2 linked regions of the Ensifer sp. PDNC004 genome follow. The protein of the gene in region 1 interacts with the protein of each later gene in a pairwise test. Links are inferred from orthologs where the notes say so. Each region holds a gene or a part of one and is shown on either strand. Other genes may lie near its edges.

Region 1 (14,406 bases):
ACGTTTCGACTGACCGACGAAGGCGTCGAGGAGCCGCGACAGGCGCTGGAGCGGGCGCTCGATGCGGCCGGCATCGCCCGCAGCCGCTTCCGGCCGCTTCGCCCCGGCGAAATCTTCGATGTACCGACCGGCGGCGAGGGAGCCGAATAAAGGCGGCACTGGTATTTTCTGGGCTTTTCAGCCATATACAGGCCGAATGAAGGATGGCCCGCCCGGAGTGGGCCCGTTTGGACAATCGCGACATGACCGACAACGTGCAATTTGCCAGGATGAACGGGCTTGGAAACAAGATCCTCGTCGTTGACATGCGCGGTCGGAAGGATCGGGTGACGCCGGCGGCCGCGATCGCGCTCAATGCCGATCCGGCAACAGCCTTCGACCAGATCATGGCGATCCACGACCCCAAGGCTCAGGGCACCGACGCCTGGATCGATATCGTCAATTGCGACGGCTCCATGGCCCAGGCCTGCGGCAACGGCACACGCTGCGTCGTCCAGGCGCTGGCCGCCGAGACCGGCAAGAAGGCCTTCACCTTCCAGACGATCGCCGGCATCCTGAATGCAACGGAGCATGAAGACGGCACGATCTCGGTCGACATGGGCAAGCCGGTCTTTGCCTGGGACAAGATCCCGCTTGCCGAGGAATTTGCCGATACGAGCCGCATCGAACTGCAGATCGGCCCCATCGACAATCCCGTCCTGCATTCGCCCTCGGCCATGTCGATGGGCAATCCGCACGCCGTCTTCTGGGTCGACAAGGACCCGATGTCCTTCGATCTCGATCGTTTCGGCCCGCTGCTCGAAAACCATCCGATGTTTCCCGAGCGCGCCAACATCACGCTGGCGCAGGTGCTTTCGCCCTCGTCGCTGCGCACCCGCACCTGGGAACGCGGCGCCGGGTTGACGCTTGCCTGCGGTTCGGCGGCTTGCGCGGCTGCGGTCAGCGCCGCGCGCACCGGCCGCACCGGCCGCAAGGTGACGATCGACGTCGCCTCCGCCCCTGCCCCGGCAAAGCTGACCATCGAATGGCGTGAACACGACGATCATGTCGTCATGACGGGACCGGCCGAATGGGAATGGTCCGGCACGCTGAACCCGACGACCGGCACCTGGCAGCGCGACGCGGCCGAAGCCGGCGGAGCCCGGGCGCTTTGAGTGGCGTCGAGGTCATAACCTTCGGTTGCCGTCTCAATACCTACGAATCCGAAGTGATGCGGGCGGAAGCCGAGAAGGCGGGGCTGAACAACGCCATCCTCGTCAACACCTGCGCCGTCACCGGCGAGGCGGTGCGCCAGGCGCGCCAGGCGATCCGCCGCGCCCGTCGCGACAACCCGCATGCCCGCATCATCGTCACCGGCTGCGCCGCGCAGACCGAGAAGGAAACCTTTGCCGAAATGGCCGAGGTCGATGCCGTGCTCGGCAACGAGGAGAAGCTGAAGAGCGCCTCCTATCGTTCGCTGCCGGATTTCGGCGTCTCGGCGGAAGAGAAGCTGCGGGTCAACGACATCATGAGCGTGCGCGCCACAGCACCACAGATGGTCAAGCACATCGACGGCCATGTGCGTGCCTTCATCCAGGTGCAGAACGGCTGCGACCACCGCTGCACCTTCTGCATCATCCCCTATGGTCGCGGCAATTCCCGCTCCGTGCCGATGGGTGCTGTGGTCGACCAGGCGCGCAGACTGGTCGAAACGGGTTATTGCGAGATTGTGCTGACCGGCGTCGACGCGACGAGCTACGGCGCCGACCTACCGGGCACGCCGACGCTCGGGATGCTCGCCAAGACGCTCCTGAAGCAGGTACCGGAAATTCGCCGCCTGCGCCTTTCCTCGATCGACGGTATCGAGGCCGACAAGCACCTCTTCGACCTGATCGCCGACGAAGCACGCTTCATGCCGCACCTGCACCTGTCGCTGCAGCATGGCGACGATTTGATCCTGAAGCGCATGAAGCGTCGCCATTCGAGCGCCGACGCCCGCGCCTTTTCCGATCAGGTCCGCCGCCTGCGCCCGGAGATCAGCCTCGGCGCCGACATGATCGCCGGCTTCCCGACCGAAACCGAGGAGATGTTCGAAAATGCCGCGAGGCTGGCCGGGGACTGCGGGATCGCGCATCTGCACGTCTTCCCCTACAGCCCGCGTCCAGGCACGCCGGCGGCACGCATGCCGCAGCTCGACCGGGGCCTCGTCAAGGATCGTGCCGCTAGGCTTCGCGCCGTCGGCGCGATGCTCTACGCCCACCACCTCGACGGCATGGTCGGCAGCGAGCAGACGATCCTGGTCGAGAACAACGGGCTTGCCCACACACAAAACTTCACGCTCGTCGACGCGGTTGGCCTGACGCCCCGTGCGCTTGTCCCGGTCTCAATCACCGGCCACAATGGCAAGCATCTGACGATGCAGGTAAAACAAATGGCTGCGGCCTGATTTATGCGGAATTCCTGAATGGCAATGGGTTTCATCAAGAGGATCTTCACCTTCGGCAAGGGCGCGGTGGAGGAAACGAAGCCGCCGGAAGGTGTGCCGGAGGAGACCATCGTCTCTGCGCCCGAAGCGGAACAGCCGTCTCCGCCGTCCACGGAAAGTCCCGAAGCGGCCGCCCCCGTCGTTCAGGCAGAGGTCGAAGAGAGCTCGGAAGCTGCTTTCGAACCGCCCGTCGAGATCGAGACCTTGCCACTCTCCGACAGCGATCCTGTGCTGGAAGCCGAGATCGAGACCGCCGGCGGCCCGGCTTCGGATGATGCCGAGGAACTGGCGCGTGACGATGCCGCCCCGGTCGAGGCTGAGGTAACACCAGCCGAGACCGAGACCGAGATACCCCGCTCTGTTTCTTCGGGACATCTCCCCCACAAGAAGGGAGAGCCGACGGAGGCCGAGGCTGCGGCAGAAGAAGCGGTAGCAGCTACCGAGACTGCGGAACCAGTTGCCAGCGAAAGCCCGGCAACCGAGGAAGACACGCTCGCAGCCGCTCACGCGGAGACCATCGAAAACACCGCGGACACGTTGCCAGCCGACGCCAACGATGTCGAAGTGGAAGCAACGACCGAAACGCTCGCTTCCGAGCTCGAGAGCGAGCCCAGCGCAATCTCCCCCCCTGTCGAGGAGATGCCCGACAGGGCAGAGGGGGATGAAGCCGCAGCCGCAGCGCTCCGCGAGAGCGTCGAGACCGCGGAGACCGACACGGCAGGAGCGGCCGAAACCCCATCGACCGAGACAACCGAGGCCGAGCCCACTGCCGCCTCCGCTCTCCCCAAAGGCTTCTCGGCCAGCGAGCGCAAGCCCAAGGAAGAACCCGTCGCCGCGCCGAAGGAAAAGCTCAGCTGGTACCAGCGCCTGCGCCGCGGCCTTGCGCGCACCTCGTCGCAACTGACCGGCCAGATCGCCAGCCTGTTCACCAAGCGCAAGCTCGACGAAGCGACGTTGCAGGACCTCGAAGACCTGCTGATCCAGGCCGACCTCGGCGTCGAAACCGCGATGCGCATCACCGACACGCTCGCCTCGGAACGCTACGGCAAGGATGTCTCGGGCGAGGACGTTTCGCGCATCATGGCCGGCGAGATCACCAAGGTGCTTTCGCCCGTCGCCAAGCCGCTGGAACTCGATCTCAGCCACAAGCCGCACGTCATCCTTGTGGTCGGCGTCAACGGCACCGGCAAGACCACGACGATCGGCAAGCTCGCCGCCAAGCTTTCCGGCGCGGGCCTGAAGGTCATGCTCGCCGCCGGCGACACCTTCCGGGCCGCCGCGATCGAGCAGCTGAAGATCTGGGCCGAGCGCACCAACTCCGAAATCGTTTCCTCCAAACTCGGCGCCGACGCCGCTGGCCTCGCCTATGAAGCCTTCCAGCAGGCGCGCGAGAAGAAGTCCGACGTGCTGATCATCGACACGGCCGGCCGCCTGCAGAACAAGGCGGAGCTGATGGCCGAACTCGAAAAGATCGTGCGCGTGCTCGGCAAGCTCGATCCGGATGCGCCGCACACCGTGCTGCAGACGCTCGACGCCACCACCGGCCAGAACGCGCTGCAGCAGGTCGAGATCTTCCGCAACGTCGCCGGCGTCAGTGGACTGATCATGACCAAGCTGGACGGCACGGCGCGCGGCGGCATCCTCGTGGCCATCTCTGCCAAGCACAAGCTGCCGGTCTATTTCATCGGTGTCGGCGAAGGCATCGACGATCTCGAACCCTTCGAAGCCAAGGATTTTGCCGAGGCGATCGCCGGCGTTGCCGCCTGACGGGGCGATCGGGCCCGCGCGTAGTTGCGCCGGCCCGTTGCCTTGATATGGTTTTGCCGCAAAGCTGGTGTTATGAGCAGCAGGTACATGCAGAAACAGGACCCCCAGATGTCGTCGATCGAGGCTTCCAAGCCGCAGAAGGAAGTCAGCCCCTTGCTCAAGATGGTGCTGGAGCTTGGGCCGCTGATGGTCTTCTTCTTTGCCAACTCGCGCGGCGAATGGCTGGCCGGGCATTTTCCGGCGCTTGCCGAGCTCGGCGGTCCGATCTTCATCGCCACCGGCCTCTTCATGGCCGCGACCGCGATCGCGCTTGCCGTCTCCTGGGTGCTGACCCGCACCCTGCCGATGATGCCGCTGATTTCGGGCATCGTCGTCTTCGTCTTCGGCGCGCTGACGCTCTGGCTGCAGAACGACACCTTCATCAAGATGAAGCCGACGATCGTCAACACGCTGTTCGGCGCGATCCTGCTCGGCGGCCTGCTGTTCGGCAAGTCGCTGCTCGGCTACGTCTTCCACTCCGCCTTCAAGCTCGACGAGGCCGGCTGGCGCAAGCTGACGCTGCGCTGGGGCGTGTTCTTCCTGTTCCTGGCTGTGCTCAACGAAGTGGTCTGGCGCTCGTTCTCGACCGATTTCTGGGTCGCCTTCAAGGTCTGGGGCACGATGCCGATCACCATTCTGTTCACGCTCGCCCAGATGCCGCTGATCATGAAGCACTCGCTTGACCAGGAGAACGCCGAGTGAGCACGATGCTCGAGGAGAATGACAGCCGCAATCGGCACGCACTCCTCTGGCTCGCCGCCTGTCTTGCTGTTCTCGTCATCCAGATCATCACCCAGCATCTGATGGGTCGTCTCTGGATCTGCGAATGCGGCTACGTCAAACTGTTCGAGCCGGTCGCCAAATCCAGCGGCAACTCTCAGCACATCGCCGACTGGTACACGCCGTCGCACATCATCCACGGCTTCCTGTTCTACGGCCTCGGCCATCTGCTCCTGCGCGGCAGGCCGCTGACGGCAAAACTCTTCCTTGGGACCGTGATCGAATCCGCCTGGGAGATCGCCGAAAACACGCCGATGGTGATCAACCGCTACCGCTCGGCAACGATCTCGCTCGACTATTTCGGCGACAGCATCCTGAATTCGACGATGGATACGCTGGCCATGGCGGCCGGCTTCCTGTTTGCCGCCCGCATGCCGGTCTGGCTGACCGTGACGGTCGCCATCGTCTTCGAGCTCTTCACCGGCTGGCTGATCCGAGACAACCTCACGCTCAACGTGCTGATGCTCGTCTGGCCGTTGGATGCGGTCCGGGATTGGCAGGCAGGGATCTAGCCGAGTTCGCCCGGCGGCGTTGCGGCCCACATCCGCGCGGATGATTTGCCTCTCATTCCGCGCCCCGACCTTTTGCTTACAAGCGGGGAGAAGATGCCGGCAGGCGGATGAGGAACAATACCCTCACCGTCCGAATCAAGAGCCAATGCCGGGAGCGGTTACGAACCCGCAGTCGCCTTCTCGATCGCCGGCAGCAGACCGGTTTTCACGCTGTTTTCGTCGAACGGGCCGACGCGCTTGTAGAGGATCGTGCCGTCAGCGCCGACGAGATAGGACTCCGGAATACCGTAGACGCCCCAGTCGATCGCCGCCTTGCCGCGCGGATCGACGCCGATGGCTGAGAAGGGATTGCCGAGCTCACCGAGGAACCTGAGCGCGTTTTCGTTCTGGTCCTTGTAGTTGATGCCGACGACGGTCAGCCGCGGATCCTTCGACAGTTCCAGGATAAAGGGGTGCTCCTGCCGGCACGGCACACACCAGGAGGCCCAGACGTTGACGAGCGTCAGCTTGCCCTTGATCGCCTGATCGGTCAAAGCCGGCATCGGCTGGCCGTCACGGGTCGCGCCTTCGAGCACCGGCATGTCGAGCTTCGGGGCCTTGGTGCCGATCAGCGCCGAGGGGATTTCGCTCACGTCCTTGCCGGAGTTGAGCTGGCTCCAGAAGATCGCTGCAAGCCCGGCGAAGATGATCAGCGGCAACGCCGCCAGCACGAAGCGCATCGGCCCGGGCTTGCGCTCCTCTCCGCGCGGAGCGGGGATGTTTCTCATGGCGTTTCTCCCGGGCCCTGACCGGCCGAGCGTCGGCGAATGCCGGAAGCCTCGAGTTCAGCCAGTTCGCGACGGCGGGCGCGACCGTCGAGGACGACCCAGGCGATCAGCCCGAGCACCGTCAGCGTCGCAATCCCGTAGCTCGTAAAGACGTAGGCGGCGTGGCTCATCATTTCGTGCGGGCTCCCCGGCCGGCCGCACGCGCGGCAAGCCGCCTCAGCGCGATCACGCGCCGGCGCAGGATCTCGTTGCGCATGGCGGCGATGTGCAGCGTGAAGAACAGCAGCGTAAATGCGATCGCCATCACGATCAGCGGTCGCAGGAACTCCGGATCGATCGTCGGCCCGTCGAGCCGCATGACGCTCGCCGGCTGGTGCAGCGTGTTCCACCATTCGACCGAGAACTTGATGATCGGGATGTTGACGAAGCCGACCAGGACCAGAATGGCCGAAACCTTGGAGGACCGGGCGGGATCGTCGATCGCGCGGTTGAGCGCCATCAACCCGAGATACATGAGAAACAGCACGAAGACCGAGGTCAGCCGCGCGTCCCAGACCCACCAGGTGCCCCACATCGGCTTGCCCCAGAGCGAGCCGGTGACGAGCGCCAGGAAGGTGAAACAGGCACCGATCGGCGCTGCTGCGCGCGAGGAGACGTCGGCAAGCGGATGGCGCCAGACGAGCGTACCGAGGGCGGCGAGCGCCATCACCGAATAACACATCATCGACAGCCAGGCGGCCGGCACGTGCACATACATGATGCGCACCGTCTCGCCCTGCTGGTAGTCGCCTTCCGTCGTGAAGGAAAGCCAGAGGCCGGCAACGAAGAACAGCGCCGTCAGCCCGGCGAGCCAGGGCAGCAGACGGTCGGCCAGCGCCAGGAACCGCGTCGGGTTGGCGAGATCGCTGAATTTGCGGATGGCCAGGCTGTTTTCGCTCATGTTGGCTCTTTAACGCTTAAGGCGCCCGGCTGCAATTGATCCGCGTCAATCGCCCGATCACGATCGAGTTGGAGCGCGGACCATAAATGTGTTCGATCTGAACAGTTTAGCGCCAAATCCATGGGAACGCCGCAAACACTTTCGCCCGTTCTGGCGCGATTGCGTCAATCGGACGCGTGCCGAAGGGCGGCAGCGGCGGCGACCGGGCCGATGACGGCGAAGAACAGGGTGATCGCCGCAAGGATCATCAATGGCGGCAGGAACGGGGCCGGATCCTCGATCGCCGCATAGACGGCGCTGACACCGAAGATCAGCACCGGGATCGCCAGCGGCAGCACCAGGATCGATACCAGCAGCCCCCCACGCGGCAGCGACACGGCAACGGCAGCACCCACTGCACCGATGAAGGTGATCGCCGGCGTGCCGATCAGAAGCGTCAGCATGGTGGCGCCGATGGCGATCTCGCTCATGTTCATGAAGAGCCCGAGCAACGGCGAGGCGATCACCAGCGGCAGGCCGGTCGCCGCCCAATGGGCCGCGCATTTGACGAAGACGGTGGCAAGCAGCGGCGTTTCCTGCATCAGCATCAGGTCGAGCGAGCCGTCGTCGCGCTCGGCCTGGAACAGCCGGTCGAGTCCGAGCAGCGAGGCGAGCAGCGCCCCAATCCAGAGAATGGCGGGTCCGATGCGCGAAAGCAGGTTCAGGTCCGGACCGACGCCGAAGGGAATGACCGCCACCACCGTCATGAAAAAGAGCACGCCGATCATCGCCCCGCCGCCGGCGCGGATCGACAGCTTGAGATCGCGGAAGAAGAGCGCGATCATAGCGGCAGTGTCCGGCTGGGCACGGGCGCGTTTTCCGGCAATGGGCGTCCAGGCATCGCGTCCCTATGCATCATGCCAGTGGTCTCCCGCCAGATGCTCGAACCCCGTCATGTGCAGTTCCTTCGTGCGGTCGAGCCCGAGCGGCTGGTGGGTCGCCGCAATGACGATGCCGCCCTTGCCAAGATGCGCCTTCACCAGGTCGGCAAACAGCCGGTCGGCGCCGGCGTCAAGGGCTGCTGTCGGCTCGTCGAGGATCCAGATCGGCCGATAGGCAATGAGCAGCTTCGCCATCGCCATGCGCCGCTGCTGTCCGGCCGAGAGATAGCCGAAGGGCAGATGAGCGATATCCGGCAAGCCGACCGCTTCGACGGCCTCGGTGAGCGTCGCGCCCTTCCCTCCTGGTGAATCACCCATGAAGTCCCGCCAGAAGGAGAGATTTTCCGCGACGGTCAGTTCGCGCTTCATCGCGTTGCGGTGTCCGAGATAGTGGCTGATCTCGGATGGATGGGCTATTTCCGGGGGGGCATTCTCAAGTTTCAGATGCCCGCTTTCGGGCCTCAACAACCCCGCCAGAACCCGCAGCAAAGTCGACTTTCCCGACCCGTTCGGGCCTGTCACGACAAGGGCTTCGAAGGCGCCGAGAACAAAGGAAATATCGTTAAAAATCAGATCCTCACCGCGCTTCGCGCTCAACCCTTCAGCCATGAGGCGCATGAACTATCAGCTTCCCTTCACTCTCTTTGTCGCAGGGCAAAAAAAGTCCCCTTTCGACCTTCGTTGCTCTGGCACGTTTTGGAGAAATTATCTATAAGGCGGCCAACACGCCAGCGGTCGGCGTGAATTTCATCCTAGCGCCGAACATGGAATGATTTTCCACGTACGGACAGCGGAAATGGCCGCACCCGCATCCCAATTCGCGCTTCACAGGCGCTCGGGCGTTCGTACGTCAGTTTTTGGCGATCAGACGGAACGGGGTATTATCCAGTGTCCAAGTCCCTAGATAGCTTCAATTGTCGCTCCACGCTCACCGTCAACGGTGTGGACTACGTCTATTACAGCCTGCCCAAGGCTGAGGCGAACGGTCTCGCCGGCGTATCCAAGCTTCCCTACTCGATGAAGGTTCTGCTCGAGAACCTGCTGCGCAACGAAGATGGCCGCTCCGTCACCAAGAAGGACATCGAGAACATTGCCGCCTGGCTCAACGACAAGGGCACGGCTGAAAACGAGATCGCCTACCGTCCGGCCCGCGTGCTGATGCAGGACTTCACCGGCGTTCCGGCCGTCGTCGACCTCGCCGCGATGCGCGACGCCATGGTCTCGCTCGGCGGCGACCCGGAGAAGATCAACCCGCTCGTTCCCGTCGACCTCGTCATCGACCACTCGGTCATCGTCGACGAATTCGGCACGCCGAACGCCTTTGCCCGCAACGTCGAACTCGAATACGAGCGCAACGGCGAGCGCTACCGCTTCCTGAAGTGGGGCCAGCAGGCATTCAAGAACTTCCGCGTCGTGCCTCCGGGCACCGGCATCTGTCACCAGGTCAATCTGGAGTATCTGGGCCAGACCGTCTGGACCCGTGAAGAAGATGGCGAGATCACCGCCTACCCGGATACCTGCGTCGGCACCGACAGCCACACCACCATGATCAACGGTCTCGGCGTTCTCGGCTGGGGCGTCGGCGGTATCGAGGCGGAAGCCGCGATGCTCGGCCAGCCGGTCTCCATGCTTCTGCCCGAGGTCATCGGCTTCAAGCTGACCGGCAAGCTCAAGGAAGGCGTTACCGCGACCGACCTCGTGCTCATGGTCGTCCAGATGCTGCGCAAGAAGGGCGTTGTCTCGAAGTTCGTCGAATTCTTCGGCCCGGGCCTCGACAACATGACGCTCGCCGACCGCGCCACCATCGGCAACATGGGCCCGGAATACGGCGCGACCTGCGGCTTCTTCCCGGTCGACAGCGAAACCATCAACTACCTCACCATGTCCGGCCGCGAAGAGAGCCGCATCGCTCTCGTCGAAGCCTATTCCAAGGCGCAGGGCATGTGGCGCGACGGTGACGGTTCCGAGCTCGTCTTCACCGACACGCTCGAACTCGACCTCGGCGACGTCGTTCCGGCCATGGCTGGTCCTAAGCGTCCGGAAGGCCGCATCCCGCTCGAAAACATCGCCTCGGGCTTCGCCACCGCACTTGAAGGCGACTACAAGAAGCCGGGCCAGCTTTCGAACCGCTACGCCGTCGAAGGCACCGATTTCGATCTCGGCCATGGCGACGTTGCCATCGCTGCGATCACGTCGTGCACCAACACCTCCAACCCGTCGGTCCTGATCGCTGCCGGCCTTCTCGCCCGCAACGCGGTCGCCAAGGGCCTGAAGTCCAAGCCGTGGGTCAAAACCTCGCTCGCACCGGGATCGCAGGTCGTCGGCGAATACCTCGCCAAGTCTGGCCTGCAGAAGGACCTCGACGCGCTCGGCTTCAACCTCGTCGGCTTCGGCTGCACGACCTGCATCGGCAACTCCGGCCCGCTGCCGGCGCCGATCTCGAAGACGATCAACGACAAGGGCCTGATCGCCGCCGGCGTTCTCTCGGGCAACCGTAACTTCGAAGGCCGTATCTCGCCGGACGTCCAGGCGAACTACCTCGCCTCGCCGCCGCTCGTCGTCGCCTACGCGCTTGCAGGTTCCGTCCAGAAGGACCTGACCAGCGAGCCGCTCGGCGAAGACAAGGACGGCAAGCCGGTCTTCCTCAAGGACATCTGGCCGACCTCCAAGGAAATCCAGGAGTTCATCTTCAAGTACGTCACCCGCGAACTCTACGCGACCAAGTACGCCGACGTGTTCAAGGGCGACGAAAACTGGCAGGCCGTTCAGGTTCCTCCGGGCCAGACCTACGCCTGGGACGATGGTTCGACCTACGTCCAGAACCCGCCCTACTTCGTCGGCATGGGCAAGTCCGGTTCGGGCATCTCCGACATCAAGGGCGCCCGCGTGCTTGGTCTCTTCGGCGACAAGATCACCACCGACCACATTTCGCCGGCCGGTTCGATCAAGGCTGCCTCGCCGGCTGGTGCCTACCTCATCGGTCATGGCGTCGGCGTTGCCGACTTCAACCAGTACGGTACGCGTCGTGGCAACCATGAGGTGATGATGCGCGGCACGTTTGCCAACATCCGCATCCGCAACCACATGCTCGGCCCGAACGGCAAGGAAGGTGGCTACACCATCCACTATCCGTCGAAGGAAGAGATGTCGATCTACGACGCCGCCATGCAGTACAAGGAAGAGGGCGTTCCGCTCGTCATCTTCGCCGGCGTCGAATACGGCAACGGCTCGTCGCGCGACTGGGCTGCCAAGGGCACCAACCTGCTCGGCGTCAAGGCCGTCATTGCGCAGTCCTTCGAGCGTATCCACCGCTCGAACCTCGTCGGCATGGGCGTCATTCCCTTCGTCTTCGAGGAAGGCACGACCTGGGAATCGCTGGGCCTCAAGGGCGATGAGATCGTCACCATCGAAAACCTCGCCAACGTACAGCCGCGCGAAAAGCGCGTTGCCAAGGTCACCTATGGCGACGGCAGCGTGAAGGACGTGCCGCTGGTCTGCCGTATCGATACGCTCGATGAAGTGACCTACGTCAACAACGGCGGCATCCTGCAGACGGTTCTGCGCGACCTCGCCGCTTAATCGCGCGAGCGCAGACAAGGCTCTGGAGCCGGGACGCCGACAGGCGCCCCGGCTCTTTCTTTGAGGTGCAACTGCCGCGATCCGGCTGCTGGATCGCACTCACTTGCCACCTCACTCCAACGTGACTTCCCGTTGATGCAGGGGCGTCGTATGTAGTGAACTCCCCCACAAGGAGTAGGCCGACGGCCGGTAACGAAGTGACGCCATGACATCCGCAGACCGTTCTTTCATTCGTCCTGTTGCGCTGGCTCTCGGGCTGCTCGCAGCCGCCACTACACCCGTCGTGGCGCAGGAGAAACAGGCGGTCAAGGGCGTTGTCGAACTGTTCACCAGCCAGGGCTGCTCGTCCTGTCCGCCGGCGGATGCGGCGCTGAAGTCGCTGGTCGACGAAGGCGATGTGGTGGCGCTCGCCTATCACGTCGACTACTGGAACTATCTCGGCTGGGCCGACACGCTGGCATCGAAGGAAAACACCGAGCGGCAATATGCCTATGCGCGCATGCTCGGTCGCAACGGCGTCTACACGCCGCAGGCGATCCTGAATGGCCGCGACCATTTGAACGGCGGCAACCTGCAGGCAATCAAGACGCGGCTGGAAACGATGAAGGCGGAAGGCAAGGGGCTTGCCGTTCCCGTCGACGCCAAGATCCTTGGTGAAGAAATCCAAATCACCGTCGGCAGCGGTATCGGCAAGGCCAATGTCGTCGTCGTCTATTTCGATCGCGCCAAGATCGTGAAGATGGAAAAGGGGGAAAACAGCGGCAAGGAAGTCCCCTATTGGCATGCGGTGCGTGACATTCAGACGATCGGCATGTGGGACGGCCAGCCTGCGACCTTCACGCTGCCGGCGACGGTGCTGACCGAGCGCCCCGGAAACAGCGGCTGCGCGATCCTGCTGCAATCGATGAAGGACAAGGAAACGCCGGGCGCCATCATCGGCGCTGCGGCCGTGCTCGCCGGCCCTCAGGGCAAATTGTAGGGACGGCGAAGCCCAAGGGGTTGGTTCGGCCCGGCAGCATCGAGGGGCTGGGGCTGAGGGTTCGAAGTTACCGGACCGAACCGGCCATAACTGCGTTCGGTGAACTCCCGCAGCATGACGATCTGACCGGACATACGGTGGCAACGACTCTGTCCGTCAGCGCCCGCGAGTTTTGCGATGAATTGGGGCGCCGGTTTGACTGAAATGGGGCAGAGGCAAGAAATGACCTCACCGTCCCATGGCTTCCGGCTTGCTTTTCGGCTCGTGTCAGGCACACTGTAATCGTTCTGTCACAACAGAAGGCCGGATTGCCGATGACCGATGAGCCGGATTTGCCGCAAGGCGAGGCGCGCCATCAGCGCGAGACCACTTCCGAAGTGGTCGTCGATCTTCACGAATACAAGAACGCCAAGAACGCTCCCCCCATCACTTTCCATCGCCGCGAACTGGACCAGATCCTGTGGGTCTACGGCCGCATGGTCGGCGAAGGCGAGTGGCGGGACTACGCCATCGACCACTTGAGGGACCGCGCGGTCTTCTCGGTGTTCAAGCGTTCGGGCGAAATGCCGCTCTACCGGATCGAGAAGAACCCGAAACTGGCCGCGAAACAGGGCGCCTATAGCGTGCTGAACATTCACGGCACGATCCTGAAACGCGGCCACGAGCTCGCCCAGGTGCTCAAGGTGTTCGACAAGGTGCTGAGGCTGGTGGAAACCTGACCACCCGGGAAAGGGTGCCATCAGGACGCACGCCGACGTCACAGGCGGCAACGGCCCGATTTGGCTACCGCGCTGCGAGCGCACTTCGCCGACCGAGACCCTTCAGCAAGCGACGATCACTGGTAGAGCGTGTCCGGATAGACGTCTTCCGGCGGGTCGGTCGCCTGTCCCTCGCCAAGCGCGAGTTGCATGATCGTCGTGTCGAGCCAGCGGCCGTGCTTGAAGCCGGTCGCTTTCATCGTGCCCTGGAGTTCGAAGCCGAGCGACCGGTGTACGGCGATCGAGGCTGGATGGGCACCACCGATCACCGCGACCATCTGGCGGAAGCCGAGCTCCGTGCAACGCCGGACGAGTTCGACCAGCAGCGCCTTGCCGGCGCCCTTGCCGCGGGCTTCCGGCGCCAGGTAGATGGAATCCTCGACCAGGAAACGATAGGCCGTGCGCGTGCGGAAACCGGATGCGTAGGCATAGCCTATGATCGTCCCGCCCTCGTCTACCGCGACCATATAAGGGTAGCCGTTGCCGATGATCGTTTCGAACCGGGCCCGCATCTCCTTTTCGGATGGCGGGTTGATCTCGTAGGTCGCAACGCCGTGCAACACGGATTCGCGATAGATCTCGGTGATGACGGGAAGATCGGCCAGGGTGGCGTCGCGCAGGGTCAGGGACATGGCTTTAGACTTGATCCCAAGGTTTCGTCGTCCTTTCACTCCCACGGAGCCCGGACGCTTTCAAGCTGCTTCAAGAAACAAAAAAGGCGGCCGAAGCCGCCTTTTCCGTCCGCTGTTCAGACTTAGTTGTTCCGGTTGCCCATGAACTGGAGCAGGAACATGAACAGGTTGATGAAGTCGAGGTAGAGCGTCAGCGCGCCCATGATCGCCTTGCGGCCGGCAACGGTGCTGTCATCGGCTTCAAAGTACATTTCCTTGATCTTCTGCGT
Region 2 (14,311 bases), on another replicon or contig:
CCGGCCAAGCAGGGCGATCTGCTTCGCCAGGCCAACAACATCGTGCAGGACGATGCGCCGGTCTGGTTCTTCAACTACAACAAGGCCGTCATGGCCTACCAGCCCTGGATCCACGGCCTTGTCCCGAACGCGACGGAACTGGCGGTTCAGCCCTATGACGAGATCTGGATCGACGACACGGCTCCGGACGCACGCAAATAGCCCTTGAGAGGTTCGGGGCGGCTTCGGCCGCCCCACACATCAGTTGTCCCACCCAGTCGGGTGGCCAAAATGGAACCGCTCATGCTTCGTTTTACCCTGCGCCGCATTCTGCAGGTCGTCCCGACGATCGTCGTGGTGGCGCTGCTGATCTTCGTTATCTTCTCCGTCGTCCCCGGTACCTTCGCGGCCAGCCTCTTTGCTGACGGCAAGCGCGCCGCCGATCCGCAAATGATCGCTCGCCTCAACGAGGAGTTCGGTCTGAACAAGCCGCTGATGGAGCGCTTCGTGACCTATGTCACGGATCTCGCCCAGTTCGATCTCGGCACCAGTTTCCGCACGCGCCAGCCGGTCATCGACCTCATCGGTGACCGCATGGGCGCCTCGCTTCAGCTGGCCGTTGCCGCCATGGTCTTTGCCATCGTCGTCGGCGTGCCGCTCGGCTTTCTTGCCGCACTCCGGCCCGGTTCGATTCTCGATACCGTGACGATGATCGGCGCGGTTTCGGGCCTCTCCATGCCGCAATTCTGGCTCGGCCTTTTGATGATGTACCTCTTCGCGCTGCAACTGAACTGGCTGCCCAGTTTCGGCTATGGCGACGGCTCTTTGCAAAACCTCATCCTGCCGGCCGTGACCCTCGGCGTTACACCGCTGGCGCTGCTTGCGCGTACCACGCGGGCCGGCGTGCTCGACGTGTTGAACGCCGATTTCATCCGCACCGCCCATTCCAAAGGCATGAGCGAGGCGAAGGTCGTGCGCTGGCATGTGGCCCGCAATGCGCTGGTGCTGATCGTCACCACGGTCGGCCTGCAGTTCGGCTCGCTGATCGGCCAGGCGGTCGTCATCGAAAAGCTGTTCGCCTGGCCCGGCATCGGTTCGCTCCTGGTCGACAGTGTGGCGATCCGCGACATTCCCGTGGTGCAGGGCACGATCCTCGTCATCGTGCTGTGGTTCCTGATCATCAATACCGCCGTCGATCTGGTCTATGCCGCGATCGATCCGCGCATCAAGCAGGAGTGACGCCCATGCGCCTCGGCTTCAACTTCTGGCTCGGTGCGACGCTGACGGCGCTGGTTATCTTCGCCGGTCTCCTTGCCCATTGGATCGCACCCTTCGACCCGGTGCTCGATGCGGACCTGATGAATTCCGAACTGCCACCGGACGCCACCTTCTGGTTCGGCACGGACGCGCAGGGACGCGATGTCTATACCCGCATTCTCTACGGCGCGCAGATCTCGCTGACCGTCGGCATCGTGTCGCAGGTGATCAACTCGATCATCGGCGTCACGCTCGGTATGACCGCAGGCTATTGGGGCGGCTGGTGGGACGACCTGGTCAACGGCCTGACCAACGTCATGCTCGCGATCCCCTCGCTGATCTTCGCGCTTGCCGTGATGGCGGTGCTCGGCCCCGGGCTGCCGTCGCTTTTGATCGCGCTCGGCCTCACCAACTGGAGCTGGACCTGCCGCATCGCCCGGTCTTCGACGCTGTCGCTGAAATCGCAGGGCTACGTGCAGGCGGCCCAGACGCTGGGCTATGGCGACCTGCGCATCATGTTCACGCAAATCCTGCCGAACATGATGGGGCCGATCCTCGTCATGGCGACGCTCGGCATGGGCTCGGCGGTGCTGTCAGAAGCTGCACTCTCGTTCCTCGGGCTCGGCATCCAGCCGCCGTTCCCGAGCTGGGGCTCGATGTTGACCGATGCCCGCCAACTCATCCAGCTCGCCCCCTGGGCGGCGCTCTTTCCCGGCCTTGCCATCTTTCTTTCGGTGCTCGGCTTCAACCTTCTCGGCGACGGACTGCGCGACAGCCTCGATCCGCATATGAGGACGCGCAAGCCATGACCGCGCCGCTTCTCGACATCAAGGACCTCCAGCTTGGCGTTTCGCTCGGCCGTTCCAGCCACCATCCACTGCTCAAGGGCGTCTCCTTCCAGATCATGCCCGGCGAAGCCTATGGCCTCGTCGGCGAATCCGGTTCCGGAAAATCGGTCACATCGCTTGCCGTCATGGGCCTTTTGAAACGGCCGCTCGCCGTCACCGGCGGCGAGATACTGTTCAAGGGACAGAACCTTTTGGCGCTGCCGAAGCGTGAGATGCGGCGGCTGCGCGGCAACCGTATCGCCATGATCTTTCAGGAGCCGATGACGGCGCTGAACCCGCTTTCGACGGTCGGACGACAGATCGCCGAGATGTTCGTGCTGCATCAGGGAAAAAGCTGGGCGGAAGCCGAAAAGCTCGCCGTCGAGGCGCTCGGGAACGTGCGCGTGCCCAATCCTGATCGGCGTGCCAGGAACTACCCGCACCAGATGTCCGGCGGACTGCGCCAGCGGGTGATGATCGCGATGGCGCTTGCCTGCAGTCCGGACCTGTTGATCGCCGACGAGCCGACGACGGCCCTCGACGTGACCGTGCAGGCCGAGGTGCTGCGGCTGATCAAGGAACTCTGTGCGGCACGCGGCACGGCCGTTCTCTTCATCAGCCACGACCTCGGCGTCATCGCCAGCATCTGCCAGCGCGTCGGGGTGATGTATTCGGGTTGCCTCGTCGAGGAGAACGAGACGCGGGCGCTCTTTGAAAGCCCGAAGCACGAATACACCCGCGGCCTGCTCGGCGCTCTGCCGCGCCTTGGCAGCCGCAGCGAGCATGGGCGGCAGCGGCTCGTCGATATCGACAGCATCATCGCCGACCGCTCGAAGCTGACGGAAAGCCGCTTCATCACGCCCCGTGAACTGGAGGGGAGCCAGCCATGACCGCTCCGCTGTTAGAGGTGGACGATCTCCACGTCCGTTTCCCGATTTCCGGCGGCGGCCTGCTCGGCAAAGGACGACGTACGCTCCACGCCGTCAACGGCATCAGCTTCGAGCTCGCCAAGGGCGAATGCCTGTCGATCGTCGGCGAGTCCGGTTGCGGCAAGTCGACGACGGCGCTCTCCATCCTCGGCCTGCAGGAACCGACCGAGGGCGTGATCCGCTATCGTGGTCAGCCGCTGGCGGGGCCCGGCGCGCCGCACCGGATGGACCGGGCGAAGGCGGTGCAGATGGTGTTCCAGGACCCCTATGCCTCGCTCAACCCGCGCCAGTCCGTGCGCACTTCGCTCGCTGCACCGCTGCGCCTGCACGGTGTTACCGCCGCCTCGGAAATCGAGGGCCGCATCGAGGCGATGCTGAAGAATGTCGGCCTGACGCCCGAACAGGCCGGGCGCTATCCGCACGAGTTCTCCGGCGGCCAGCGTCAGCGCATCGGCATTGCCCGCGCGCTGATCCTCGAGCCTGAAATCGTCGTGCTCGATGAACCGGTCTCTGCCCTCGATGTGTCGATCCGTGCGCAGATCATCAATCTCCTGCTCGACCTTCAGGAAAAGCTCGGCCTGTCCTATCTGATGATCAGCCACGATCTGAGCGTGGTGGAGCATATGAGCGACCGGGTGTTGGTGATGTATTTCGGCGAAGTCGTGGAAGAGGGCGGCTGGCGCGAGATTTTCGAAGCACCCACTCATCCCTACACGCGCCGGCTGATTGCCGCCATTCCCGATCCGGATGCGGCGTTGAAGCCGGCGGCGGGGCAGGCGAGCGACGTCGCCGTGCCGCACCTTTCCGGCCGCAGCTTCGTTTCCGATGGCAGCACCGCGCCGGATGTCTTTACTGCCCCCGTGCGGTCCGAGCTGATCGAGATCGGCAGAAACCATCGGGTTCGGATGGCTTTGGCCTAACCGATGGAATGTGTTGAGCGAAGCCTTGTTCCGCCTTGCGGCAAAGATGGGCTAGGTTGCTCGACATCCGAGCGTGGAATCTTTGAAATCTAGGATGAGCCAATGAAACGCATGCCGAAGATCGCCGTGATCATGGATGAAAACACCAGTGCGGGTGGCGGACGCTATGACGTATCGAGAAACTACTTCTCCGCTCTTCGCCGCGCCGGCGCCTTTGCCTTCGGCATTCCCTATATCCCTGACATCGTCGACCAGGTCGTCGAGGAGTTTGATGGGTTCCTAAGCGTCGGCGGCCGCATCAACTTCCCGAAAAGCTGGTATGTCGAAGGAGACCAATCCCAATATCCGCCCTCGGATCGACTGGCCGTCGACATGGCATTGATGGAAAGCTTCCTTGCGCGCGACAAGCCGGTGCTGGGCATCTGCAACGGCATGCAGATGCTCGGCTGCCTCAACGGTTGCCGGATGGTTTCCGATGTCCATTCGTCGTGGCCCGGCGCGCTCAATCACGACCAGGCCAATTTCTCGCATGACGTCAGCATCGTCGCCGGCACCAGAATGGCCGACATCCTCGCCGTCGAAACATTCGCCGTGAACACGTTTCATCGCGAAGCGATCGTCGAGGTCTCCGATGCCGTGACCGTGACTGCCCGAGCCCCCGATGGAGTGGTCGAAGCGATCGAGGTCGCCTCGCAGACCTTTGCCATGGGGCTGCAATGGCACCCTGAAATGCTGGATGCGGACAGCCATCCGGGCGCTCGCGTTTTCGACGCCTTCGTCGAGGCGTCAAACCGGCACCTTCGATAACCTGCTCCACGGCCTTGTTGCGCTCTTCCGGAAGCACATTTTGCCGTCTCGCGATTGACGTTGGCGGCGCCAGCAAATAGGGCCAAGCCGAGAGGCGTGCCGAACGCCGGCAGACAGCAACAGGAGTGTAGAGTGAGCGAACCGACCGTAGCAGAGGCAACAGATCGCATTTACGCATCGCTGCAGGCAGACAATGCCGACATCGATCTTCATATCGCGACGCTCAAGGCAGCATTGACGCGGGCTGGTTTGAAAGAGGCCGTCTTCGATCCGACCAGGCTCGTGCAAAACAACCGTTCCGGACGGAAGCTGATGCAGGCATACTTTCGGCAGCGCGGCGTAACGGTGAAATTCTCCGCTTAAGGATGTCTTCCACACAGATAGGCCGCGGCAAGGCGGCCTATGAGGTGGCATTCCTGGTCCATGTGGAGCGGTCGGCGAACTACCCCGGCCGAACCTCTCGGCGCGCGACCCTTTCAATCGGTCATCTCGCGCGCAAACGGCCTCTGGCCGCATTTTGTAGCCGCGTCCGGTAAGCGCGCCACGTTCGCGCTTCAGCCCCGCGCTTTGGCGATGGCGTCCTTCAGTCCTTTTTCATCCAGAACGCCGGGAATGATCGCCGAGCCGATGACGAAGGATGGCGTGCCAGCGAAATTGAAGGCGAGTGCCTGGCTGTAGTTGCGGTCGAGCAGTCCGGAAATCTTGGCATTATGCGTGTTCACGGCTGCGGTCAGCTCTTTCATCGAAAGACCTGCGCCGATCAGCGCCTTCTCGATGTCGTCCTGCGACAGCCTCGCCTTGGTCTTCATCAGTGCTTCCATCGCCGGCTGGTACTTGCCGATTTGGGCGGCTCCAAGCACCGCTTGCGCGGCAAAGACAGAGGCCTCGCCCAAGATCGGCCAGTCCTTCAGCACGAGCCGCACGTTTCCGTCGGCCTTGACCACCTTTTCGACCGTCGGATGCACTTTCTTGCAGTAGGGGCACTGATAGTCGAAGAATTCGACGATCGTGACATCGCCCTTCGGATTGCCGAGGACAGGCGCGTCCTTGTCGAAAAACACTTCCTCCTTGCTCAATTCCTGGGCGAAGGATGGTCGGCTTCCGACAAGCACGGCGGCAGCGGTCGCGGCCGTGGCGGTCAGAACGGTTCTGCGGGTGAGCATTAGATTTCTCCTTGTGCGAATGGGGTGACGCCGAAAGCGACGACGCGTGTGGCGATGGCAAGGACCATGCCGCGCAGGCAAACGGGGGAAGTCGGAAAGGCTGAAGCAATCATTCTGTCTGCTTCCTGTGCTCAGATGAAAAGGCGGCGAGCCGCTCGGCGATTGCCTCGCGCGAGATTTCGCCGAGGTGGGTCGCGGCGAGCGTACCGTCCGGATTGATGAAAAGTGTGGCGGGAAGGCCGATCGCGCCGTAGTGCCGGGATAGGTCCGAGAAAGGATCGAGAAGGATGGTTTCCAGGTCGACGCCGGTTTGGCGCAGATAGGATTCTATCGCAGCGCGGCTTTCGCCCTGGTTCGCGAAGAGGAAGTCGACCTCGGGATTGCCTTCGGCCATCCCAGCCATCATCGGCATTTCCCGCCGGCAGGGCGGACACCAGCTTGCCCAGAGATTGAGAACCGCAGGCCGGCCCTTGCGCTCGGCGATGGCAAGGGCTTCCTCCCGTGCGAGCACGGCATAGGACGTTTCCGGGGCACGGGGTGCCGTGCGGCTATCGGTGAGGGTTGTAACGACGACCCAGACGAAGAGGCCGGCAGCGAGGGGCAAGATCGCCCAGGGTGCGGCTTTTGGTGCTCTTCGCCAGAGGATCACCACGGCGAGGAGAACGCCGAGGAGGCCGCCTGTCGGGGAAAAACCGCCCTGCCAGATGGCGAGAACGCGCAACGGCTCTTTCAGGAAGCTCTCGGCATGGGCGAGCACATGCCCCGCCCGCGCGCCGACAACGCCCAAAAGTGTGGCCGCTGTCGTAAAGCTGCCAAGCCGGTTGTCGACGCGCGCAGCAAGGAGAGCGCCGATCAGCATGAACACGACCAGGCCGACGATCACCGAAAAGCGATCGGCAGAGAAGGCGAAGGGGCCTATCGCGACGGCGTTCATTGCGCACCACTCTTGGCGATCCGTGCCGCCTCCGCAAGCGAGGCGGACGTGATTTCGCCGACGAGGCGCGTACCGGGCGCCTCGTCCTTGCTGGGGTCGAAGAAGATCATGGTCGGCGGGCCGACGACGGCAAGTGAGCGCATCAGCGCGCCGTTCTCCGCATCGAGGGTGGTGACGTCGAGGCTTGCCAGCCGGACCCCGCTGAGGCCGGCAACGACATCAGGCGCCGTCAGCACGGATCGTTCGATCGTGCGGCAGGTGACGCACCAGTCCGCGGTGACATAAACGAGGGTCGGTTGCCTGTCGGCTGCTGCGGTGTCGAGAAGGCTGGAGAGTGCACCGGCCGAGCCGACCTTGGTAAAGTCCGACTTCTGGATGGTGGCTGTCTGCCCACCGCTCGCTGTCCCCTTGAGCGGACCGAGGGGGGTAAGCGGATCGCTGGCTCCAAGGCCGAAGCCCACCAGCAGGAGACTGCCCCAAATGAGCGAGACGACAGCGGTCAAGCGCGCCAGCACGCCATAGCCGCGCGTCGGGCGCAGCCCGTCGAAAGCGCCCGCGTAGATGCCGAAAGCAAGGGCCAGCACGGCCCAGGGCAGGAGGAGGAAGCGCTCCGGCACCAGTGGCGTCGCAAGCCAGATCGCCGTTCCCAGAAAGGCAAAGCCGAAGACGTGCCGGACACGTTCCATCCACGCGCCGGCGCGCGGCAGCGTCTTGCCGCCGATCGTCGCCATGATGATCAGCGGAATGCCCTTGCCAAGTCCAAGCGCGAAAAGGGCGAGTGCGCCGACCGCAATGTCACCGGTCCGGGCAATGTAGAGGAGAGCGCCGGCAAGCGGCGCGGTTACGCAAGGGCCGATGAGGAGGGCGGAGGAAAGACCGAGCAGGGCGGCAGCACCGACCGAGCCGCCCTTCTGCCGGCCGCCGCTTAGGCGGTTGCCGATCGCTGCCGGCAGCTTGACCTCGAAGAGCCCGAAGCTGGAGAGCGCCAGGAGCACGAACAGTGCGGCGACCACGCCGATTGCGACGGGTGATTGCAGCATGATCTGCAGGTTCTGCCCCGACCATGCGGCCGCGATGCCAAGGAGACCGAAGGCGGATGCCAGAGCCAGCACATAGGCGGATGCGAGCACGAAACCGCGTCCTGCCGTCAGCCCCTCTCCCTCGCGCGTGAGCATGGCCGCGACGATCGGATACATCGGGAAGACGCAGGGCGTGGAGGCGAGCAGCAGTCCGAAGCCGAGGAAGCCGGCAAGAAGCAGCGCAAGCCCGCCCCCGGTCATCAGTCGGTCGACCGCCGTCTCGCCGCCGTCAGCTTCGATGGAAAACCCTGTATCCGGCGCTTCCACGGGGCGTGCGTCCTTGGCAGGTGCAAAGGCAAAGCCACCCACCGGCTTGCTGATGGTCATCGCGGCGGTATCGATTGTGCGCGTTGTCGGCGGATAGCACAGCCCGCCATCCTGGCAGCCCTGATAGGCGAGGCGGACGGTCTGAGGCGCATTGGCGATCCAGGCGGAAACCTTCTGGTAGTAGACCTCGGTCGTGCCAAAGCCCGGGTCGTCCTTGACCGTGCCCGGTTCGGTCTGCAGGGCGATCGGTTGCTTGCTCTCATCTTCTGCTGCCAGGAAGTCCCTGTAGAGATAGTAACCGTCGGCGATCGTCCATGTGATCGCCAGCCGGCCGTCGTCCTGCCAGGCGATTGCGGGCACGAAGGCCTGATCCATCGGCAGGGGCGCTTCGAGCGCCCGGGCCGGCAGGATCGCCGCAATCAAAACCCAAACCAGTGCCAGCAGACTTACTTTCCGCATCGTTCTTGCGTCCTCGTCTTCATTCGAGTGCGGAGCGATCAAGCCGCTACCTTAAGGCAGCCTTAAAATGACGGATCGGGCAAAAGGATGGGAAAGGGCCGCGCAAACTAATCCGTTAAGACCTTGGCGCTGACTTTCTCCAGCGTCGGGTTGTCGCGGACACTGCGGTCGGTCACCAGAACATCGACCGCCGAGAGCGGGGCAAATTTGTAGGCGCCGACGGTTCCGATCTTGTCAGGTGTCGCGATCGCGACCACCTCGGCAGACACCTGCAGCATCGCGGCTTTGACCGCCGCTTCGTCATAGCCGGCGGTGGTTAGGCCGTACTCCTCATGGAGACCATGAACGCCGATAAAGCAGATATCCGCGCTCAGGGCGTGGATTTGCTCGAGGACACGCGCGCCCAAGGTCATCTGGCTCCGCTTGTCGAAGACCCCGCCGAGAAGGATGACTTCAAGGTTTCGGTGTTCGGCTGTCGCCGTCGCAATGGTTGGGCTGTTGGTGATGACTGTTGCCCTCAAGTCCAGTGGCAGATGCTTGGCAAGCTCGAGATTGGTGGTTCCGCCATCGATCATGATGATCTGATCGGGCAGAACGATCTCGACGGCGACGCGTGCAAGCTTCGTCTTTACGTCCCTGGCAATCTTGTATCGCCCCTGGAATGGTTGTTCACCGGGCGTCACCGGGAGGGCAGCGCCGTGAACGCGCTTGATCAGGCCGGCGGCTGCGAGTTCCCGAAAATCGCGCCGTGCCGTGTCCTCCGACAGCGAGAAGCGCTCTGCCAGGTCGGCGGTGGAAAGTCGGCCCTTTGACTGCAGTTCAGCAAGAATGAATTTACGGCGCTCGTCCGGGGTCGATTCCAATTTCCTACTCCATCCAGATTGCACGATTGTGCGTATTCGTGCATATACAGGAATCACAAGATCTCAACAAGGATTATGTGATGAGCGTTTTGGCTATCAAAGGAAATGTCGTCCTCCCGAACAGGATTCTGGAAAACGCAGTGGTCGAATGTCGCGGTGACCGCATTGCGAGCGTTGCGGCCGACGGGGGAATTGGCGAGACCGCGACCGTACTCGACATGTCCGATCACTTTATTTGCCCTGGTTTTGTCGATATCCACATCCATGGGGCCGCGGGCGCAGACTACATGGATGGCACGGCTGAAGCGGTAAGGGCGGTCAATCGCGCCCATGCGCGACATGGCACCACCTCGGTGTTCCCGACAACGACCACCGGATCGTTCGAGCAACTCGATGCGATGATCAAAGCGTGCGAAAACGTGCATTCGAATTGGTTGCCCTCGGATGGTGCCCGGATCGCCGGCGTGCACTTCTACGGTCCCTATTTCGCCGAGGACAAGGTTGGGGTCCATTCTAAGGAAGGCCGCCGGGATCCCGTTCGGGAAGAGTACGAATACTTCCTGACCAAGGAGATCGTCCGGATCGCGACATGCGCATCCGAGCTGCCAGGCGCGCTCGAGTTTTTCGAGTTCGCGCGTCAGCAAGGCTGCTTCATCACCTGCGGCCACTCGAATGCGGCATGGGGCGAGTTGGAGGCGGCGTTCGCGCGCGGCATGCGGCATGTCGATCATTTTTGGTGCGCAATGAGCTCCGTGTCGTCGTTGCGGCAGCGCTTTGGCACGCCGATGCAGGCGGGCATGGAACAATACGTTCTCATGAACGACGAGATGAGCACCGAGGTGATCGCTGATGGCATCCATCTCTCCGACGATCTCTTGCGTTTCGCCTTCGAGATGATCGGCCCGCAAAGGACCTGCCTGGTTACGGACGCAAACCGCGCCATGGATGCGCCTCCCGGCAAGTACAGGTTCGGCTCGGAAGATGACGGCACCTGGGTGTTCAGCGACGGCAATTCGGTCAGAGGCGCCGATGGAAGCCTTGCAAGTTCCATGCACGGGATGGACCGGATGGTTCGAACGATGGCGCATGCCGTCGGACGCGACCTGCCTTCGGTCATTCGGATGGCTTCGCTGACGCCGGCGGAACTGGTTGGCGCTGCCGGCGACATCGGAAGCATCGAGGCGGGCAAGTTGGCGGACTTCGTGGTGCTCGACCGTGATCTCAACGTGAAGTCGGTGATTATCGGGGGGGTCGTTGCCGTCGCCGATGGTGCAAGCCTCGGGCAACAGATCTGATGCGGGCGCCCGAAGTCGCTCTCGGCATCGATGTCGGCGGCACCAAGACGCGCTGGATGATCGCTCACGACGGAGTTCTTCGGGCCGATCATCAGGTTCCGACGGTTGCCTGGAGGCACGCCAGCTATTCCGACGAGGATTGCCTTCGCCTGAAGCGCCTCGTGGAGGCGACCTTCGACGGGGTTACGCCGTCGAGGGTTGTCATGGGGGCGAACGGCTGCAACGACGAACAGGCACTCCGCCGTTGCGAGACCGCGCTTCGTGATGTGACGGGGTGGAACATCCGTGTCGTGAACGACGCAGAGCTGCTTGCGGCTGCAGGTCATGGGCGAGGCATTTCGCTCATTGCCGGAACGGGGTCCATTGCTGTCGCGAGAGACCGCGCCGGCACGCTGATATCGGCCGGTGGCTGGGGATGGCTCATTGGCGATGACGGCGGCGGGGCCGGTTTGGTTCGGCGCGCCCTTCAGGAGGCGCTCGCCGCCGAGGATATTGGAATGCCGGATCGCCAGCTTTCGCAGGCGCTGATGGAGAGCCTGGCGATCCCAAGACTTCTGCACGCGAACGAGCGGCTGGCGGAGGCGCCGTCTGCGGCTTCCCTGGCATGTCACGTACCTGCGATCTTCGAGGTTGCAGCACGTGGCTCCAGGATCGCCGGGCGCGTTCTGGAGGACGGGGCGTCCAGTCTTGCAGATCTGGTCGGCAGGCTTCACCGACGCGGCGCACCCGGCCCGGTTTTTGCCGGAGGCGGCCTATTGGAAAGCCAGGCCCGGTTCTTCAGCCATGTGAGCCGCCTTATCCGGGAGCGATACGGCCTCATCGTGTTTCTCGTGCGTGAGCCACCTGTGGTTGGCGCGCTGAAGCTGGCGGGCGAGAGGGGGGGCGCCAGGCACCCGTGAATGCTCGCCGAGCATTGGTCTCGCTTGTTAAGCTGCTGGGAGAGCGGGTGGGGAGATTGCTGTTCGGCGGCACTGCGGTCGGGTGTGGCGATCGACCACGCCGAACAGTTGCCCTTGATCGGCTGGCGTCTCTAAGAAATCGACATTTGTTCGAAGTCTGTCTTGTGCCGGACGAGCACTTTCTGGGCGGCCGGCCGGCGCTTTTCGGTCGGGCAGTTAGAGAGTGTGCCGGCCCTTCGAGAGCAAAGGCCGAGCGATCGGGGGCATTCAGTCGGCTCACCTGCTGATGAGCACCGGCCCTTCGGCCGGCGCCCAGACTTTATTGCCTGTGTTTCCTAGTGGGTTGCACCCGATCCGCCGGCTGCGACGATCGCGAAGGGTTGTCCTTCGACTGCGATCGTGCGGGTTTCCTTCAGGGTATCCGTGTCGATCAGGCGCACCAGGCTTTGGCGCGGATCGGTGATGGCGAGGTGGTTGCCGGCGACGGCCAGGCGGGGCCTTGCGTCGCGCCAGTGACCGTCTTTGCTGTAAGGTTCCGTGACGGTCTCCGATCTGGTGATCACGCCATCCACGACGTCGAGCAGGTGAAGCTTGCCGTCCTCCGTCAGGATGTAGGCGTTGCGTGACTTTGCCGGATCGAGGATGAAGTCGACCCGCCGCAGCGGCAGTTCGACGAGGCGGTAGGGTTCCTTCGCGTCGGCGTCGATCAGCACCACCTTGTCCTCTCCGTAGTTCCCAAGGAAGAACTGCATTGAGGTGCCGCCGAGCAGGGTCGAGACCTTGCCTTCCGGCAGCTTGTCGCCATAGGCGAGCATCTCGAGCTTGGGGCCGTCGAGCCCGCCCGGACGCGCGACCAGGACACCCTCTGCGCAACCGAAGGCGACCAGACGTGCGGACGTTGCTTCCCCGTGGAGCCCCGTGCAGGTTGCGACATCGCCGACCTGCTTGCCTTCCTTGTCGAGGACGCGCAGACCCAGGCGAGGAGGAAGCTCGCCTTCCTTGACCGGGGCTTCGAGGTTCGGGACCGAAACGAGAAGATGGTTGCCGGTCGAGACCGCGACGCCATGGTGTGCGGCGGTCGTGTCGTAAGCCTTGAGTTCCGCCTTGCCGTCCAGAAGCGCGCTTTCGCCAAGCAGATCGAACTTGCCGCCGCGGTCGTAGAAGATGGCGAGATCGTCACCATGGGCAACCACGTGGCCCGGCTTTTGTCCGCGGATCGTCGTCTCGAGAAGCCTTGGCTCCTTGACTTCGATGTCTCGGTGCTCGCCGTGATCGGAAATGGCGATGCCGGTGTCGATGGCATGGATCAGGTTCTGTTCGCCCTGGACAGCAAAGACCGTGCGCCCGGTATCGCTCAACGAAAGGGCGGCGTAGCCCTCAAGGTCGAAACGGCCGATTTCCTTGTCCGTTTCCAGATCGATGGCGCGAACCACGGGCTTGGTGTGGTCGGCAATGAACAAACGCCAGGTCGCGCGCTGCTGTTCTTCCTCGGCATGGGAGGTCAACGGAAAAGCGAGGGTCGCAAGAATGGTCGTGGCAAAAAGCGCGGGCAAACCGGAGCGGGACATGAAATCTCCTATAATGTAATAACGTAACGTTCGTTGTGTTATAGCGTTACGTTTCTCTTGTCCAGCGGCAACAACCTGCCGTTTGCATCGGTGTCGGCGAGGACGGCATAGGCGGTTCGCCGAGAGTTCTGCCGTGACCTTGACGTCAAGGGTGGTGAGGCTTGGTCTCGCCAATGCGATGGTCACTTTGTGACTTCGCCTGTGGAAGGCGAATGGCGGCCTGTCTCGCCGCCATCCGCCGAAACGTTTGGTTTTATTGTGGTGGACTTTGCCGATCTTCCTGGAAGGGCGGGGCGGCGAGATGGACCCAGACCCACCATAGGGCCACACATCACGGATGCGGTCGCCAAAATGCGGCTGGGTCCGGTCGTGCCGTCACTTCGTTGCGCCCTGCCTCAAGGACAGCTTGTTCCCGCGGCGCTGCGGCAGGCGGCCGTTCAGAACGATGTAGGCGACAAGGCCGATCACCAGACCCCAGAAGGCCCCGCCGATGCCGAGCAACTTGATGTTCGCGGCGGAGGCCAGGAACGTGATGAGCGCCGCTTCGCGGGAGGCCGGGTCGGCTGTCGCTGCCGCAAGGCTACCCCCGATCGTGCCGAGCAGGGCAAGGCCCGCAAGCGTGGTGATGAAGGTTGCCGGAAACGCCATGAACACCGCCGCAAGCGTAACGCCGAACACGCCCACGAGCACGTAGAAAAAGCCCGCAGCGATACCCGCGATCCAGCGCCTGGACGGATCCTCATGGGCCTCCTTGCCGGTGGCGATCGCCGCCGTGATTGCCGCGATGTTGAAAGCGTGCGAGCCGAAAGGCGCCATGATCAGCGAACCGAAGCCCGTCGCGGTGACAATCGGGTTGGCGCTGGTCTTGAAGCCGTCATTCCGCAACACCAGCATTCCCGGCATGTATTGGCCGGTCAGCGTGATCAGAAACAGCGGTAATGCGACCGAAAGCAGCGCGTTCAGTGAGAATTCCGGCATCGTGAAAATGGGGGCCGCGAACTCGAGCTTCAGGCCCGACAGGTCGACCCGGCCCTCTGCGAGCAGAAACAGGAGCCCGAGGACGAG

The links.
Region 2: the proteins of JVX98_RS23140 (region 1) and dsbD interact in binary tests that used the Escherichia coli proteins (3 or more experiments, as listed by UniProt). The link is inferred for Ensifer sp. PDNC004 from one-to-one orthologs.

What each region holds. Positions count from the first base shown.
Region 1 is NZ_CP070353.1:3,068,722-3,083,127, reverse strand. What follows is about bases 4,526-7,496. They hold JVX98_RS23140 (DsbE family thiol:disulfide interchange protein), read right to left. Parts: upstream 6,330-7,496; coding sequence 5,721-6,329; downstream 4,526-5,720. Other genes in these bases: ccmB (heme exporter protein CcmB), read right to left, coding at 7,434-7,496; JVX98_RS23130 (heme ABC transporter permease), read right to left, coding at 6,499-7,269; ccmD (heme exporter protein CcmD), read right to left, coding at 6,326-6,502; JVX98_RS23145 (DUF2585 domain-containing protein), read left to right, coding at 4,978-5,562; JVX98_RS23150 (septation protein A), read left to right, coding at 4,526-4,972. Outside these bases: JVX98_RS23170 (MBL fold metallo-hydrolase), read left to right, coding at 1-150; dapF (diaminopimelate epimerase), read left to right, coding at 243-1,154; tRNA (N(6)-L-threonylcarbamoyladenosine(37)-C(2))-methylthiotransferase MtaB, read left to right, coding at 1,151-2,425; signal recognition particle-docking protein FtsY, read left to right, coding at 2,444-4,231; more of JVX98_RS23150, read left to right, coding at 4,340-4,525; more of ccmB, read right to left, coding at 7,497-8,093; heme ABC exporter ATP-binding protein CcmA, read right to left, coding at 8,157-8,807; aconitate hydratase AcnA, read left to right, coding at 9,078-11,768; JVX98_RS23110 (thioredoxin family protein), read left to right, coding at 11,974-12,747; JVX98_RS23105 (DUF2794 domain-containing protein), read left to right, coding at 13,062-13,466; JVX98_RS23100 (GNAT family N-acetyltransferase), read right to left, coding at 13,583-14,137; JVX98_RS23095 (Bax inhibitor-1/YccA family protein), read right to left, coding at 14,260-14,406. UniProt on the Escherichia coli protein: Involved in disulfide bond formation. Catalyzes a late, reductive step in the assembly of periplasmic c-type cytochromes, probably the reduction of disulfide bonds of the apocytochrome c to allow covalent linkage with the heme.
Region 2 is NZ_CP070354.1:418,542-432,852, forward strand. Bases 6,218-9,093 are described here. They hold dsbD (protein-disulfide reductase DsbD), read right to left. Parts: upstream 8,622-9,093; coding sequence 6,813-8,621; downstream 6,218-6,812. Other genes in these bases: JVX98_RS30330 (TlpA disulfide reductase family protein), read right to left, coding at 6,218-6,816; JVX98_RS30340 (DeoR/GlpR family DNA-binding transcription regulator), read right to left, coding at 8,729-9,093. Also shown: JVX98_RS30290 (ABC transporter substrate-binding protein), read left to right, coding at 1-201; JVX98_RS30295 (ABC transporter permease), read left to right, coding at 283-1,218; JVX98_RS30300 (ABC transporter permease), read left to right, coding at 1,224-2,045; JVX98_RS30305 (ABC transporter ATP-binding protein), read left to right, coding at 2,042-2,953; JVX98_RS30310 (ATP-binding cassette domain-containing protein), read left to right, coding at 2,950-3,912; JVX98_RS30315 (gamma-glutamyl-gamma-aminobutyrate hydrolase family protein), read left to right, coding at 4,015-4,719; JVX98_RS30320 (hypothetical protein), read left to right, coding at 4,852-5,082; JVX98_RS30325 (DsbA family protein), read right to left, coding at 5,274-5,882; more of JVX98_RS30330, read right to left, coding at 5,992-6,217; more of JVX98_RS30340, read right to left, coding at 9,094-9,484; JVX98_RS30345 (N-acetylglucosamine-6-phosphate deacetylase), read left to right, coding at 9,565-10,779; JVX98_RS30350 (N-acetylglucosamine kinase), read left to right, coding at 10,779-11,678; zinc metallochaperone AztD, read right to left, coding at 12,014-13,246; JVX98_RS30360 (benzoate/H(+) symporter BenE family transporter), read right to left, coding at 13,622-14,311. UniProt on the Escherichia coli protein: Required to facilitate the formation of correct disulfide bonds in some periplasmic proteins and for the assembly of the periplasmic c-type cytochromes.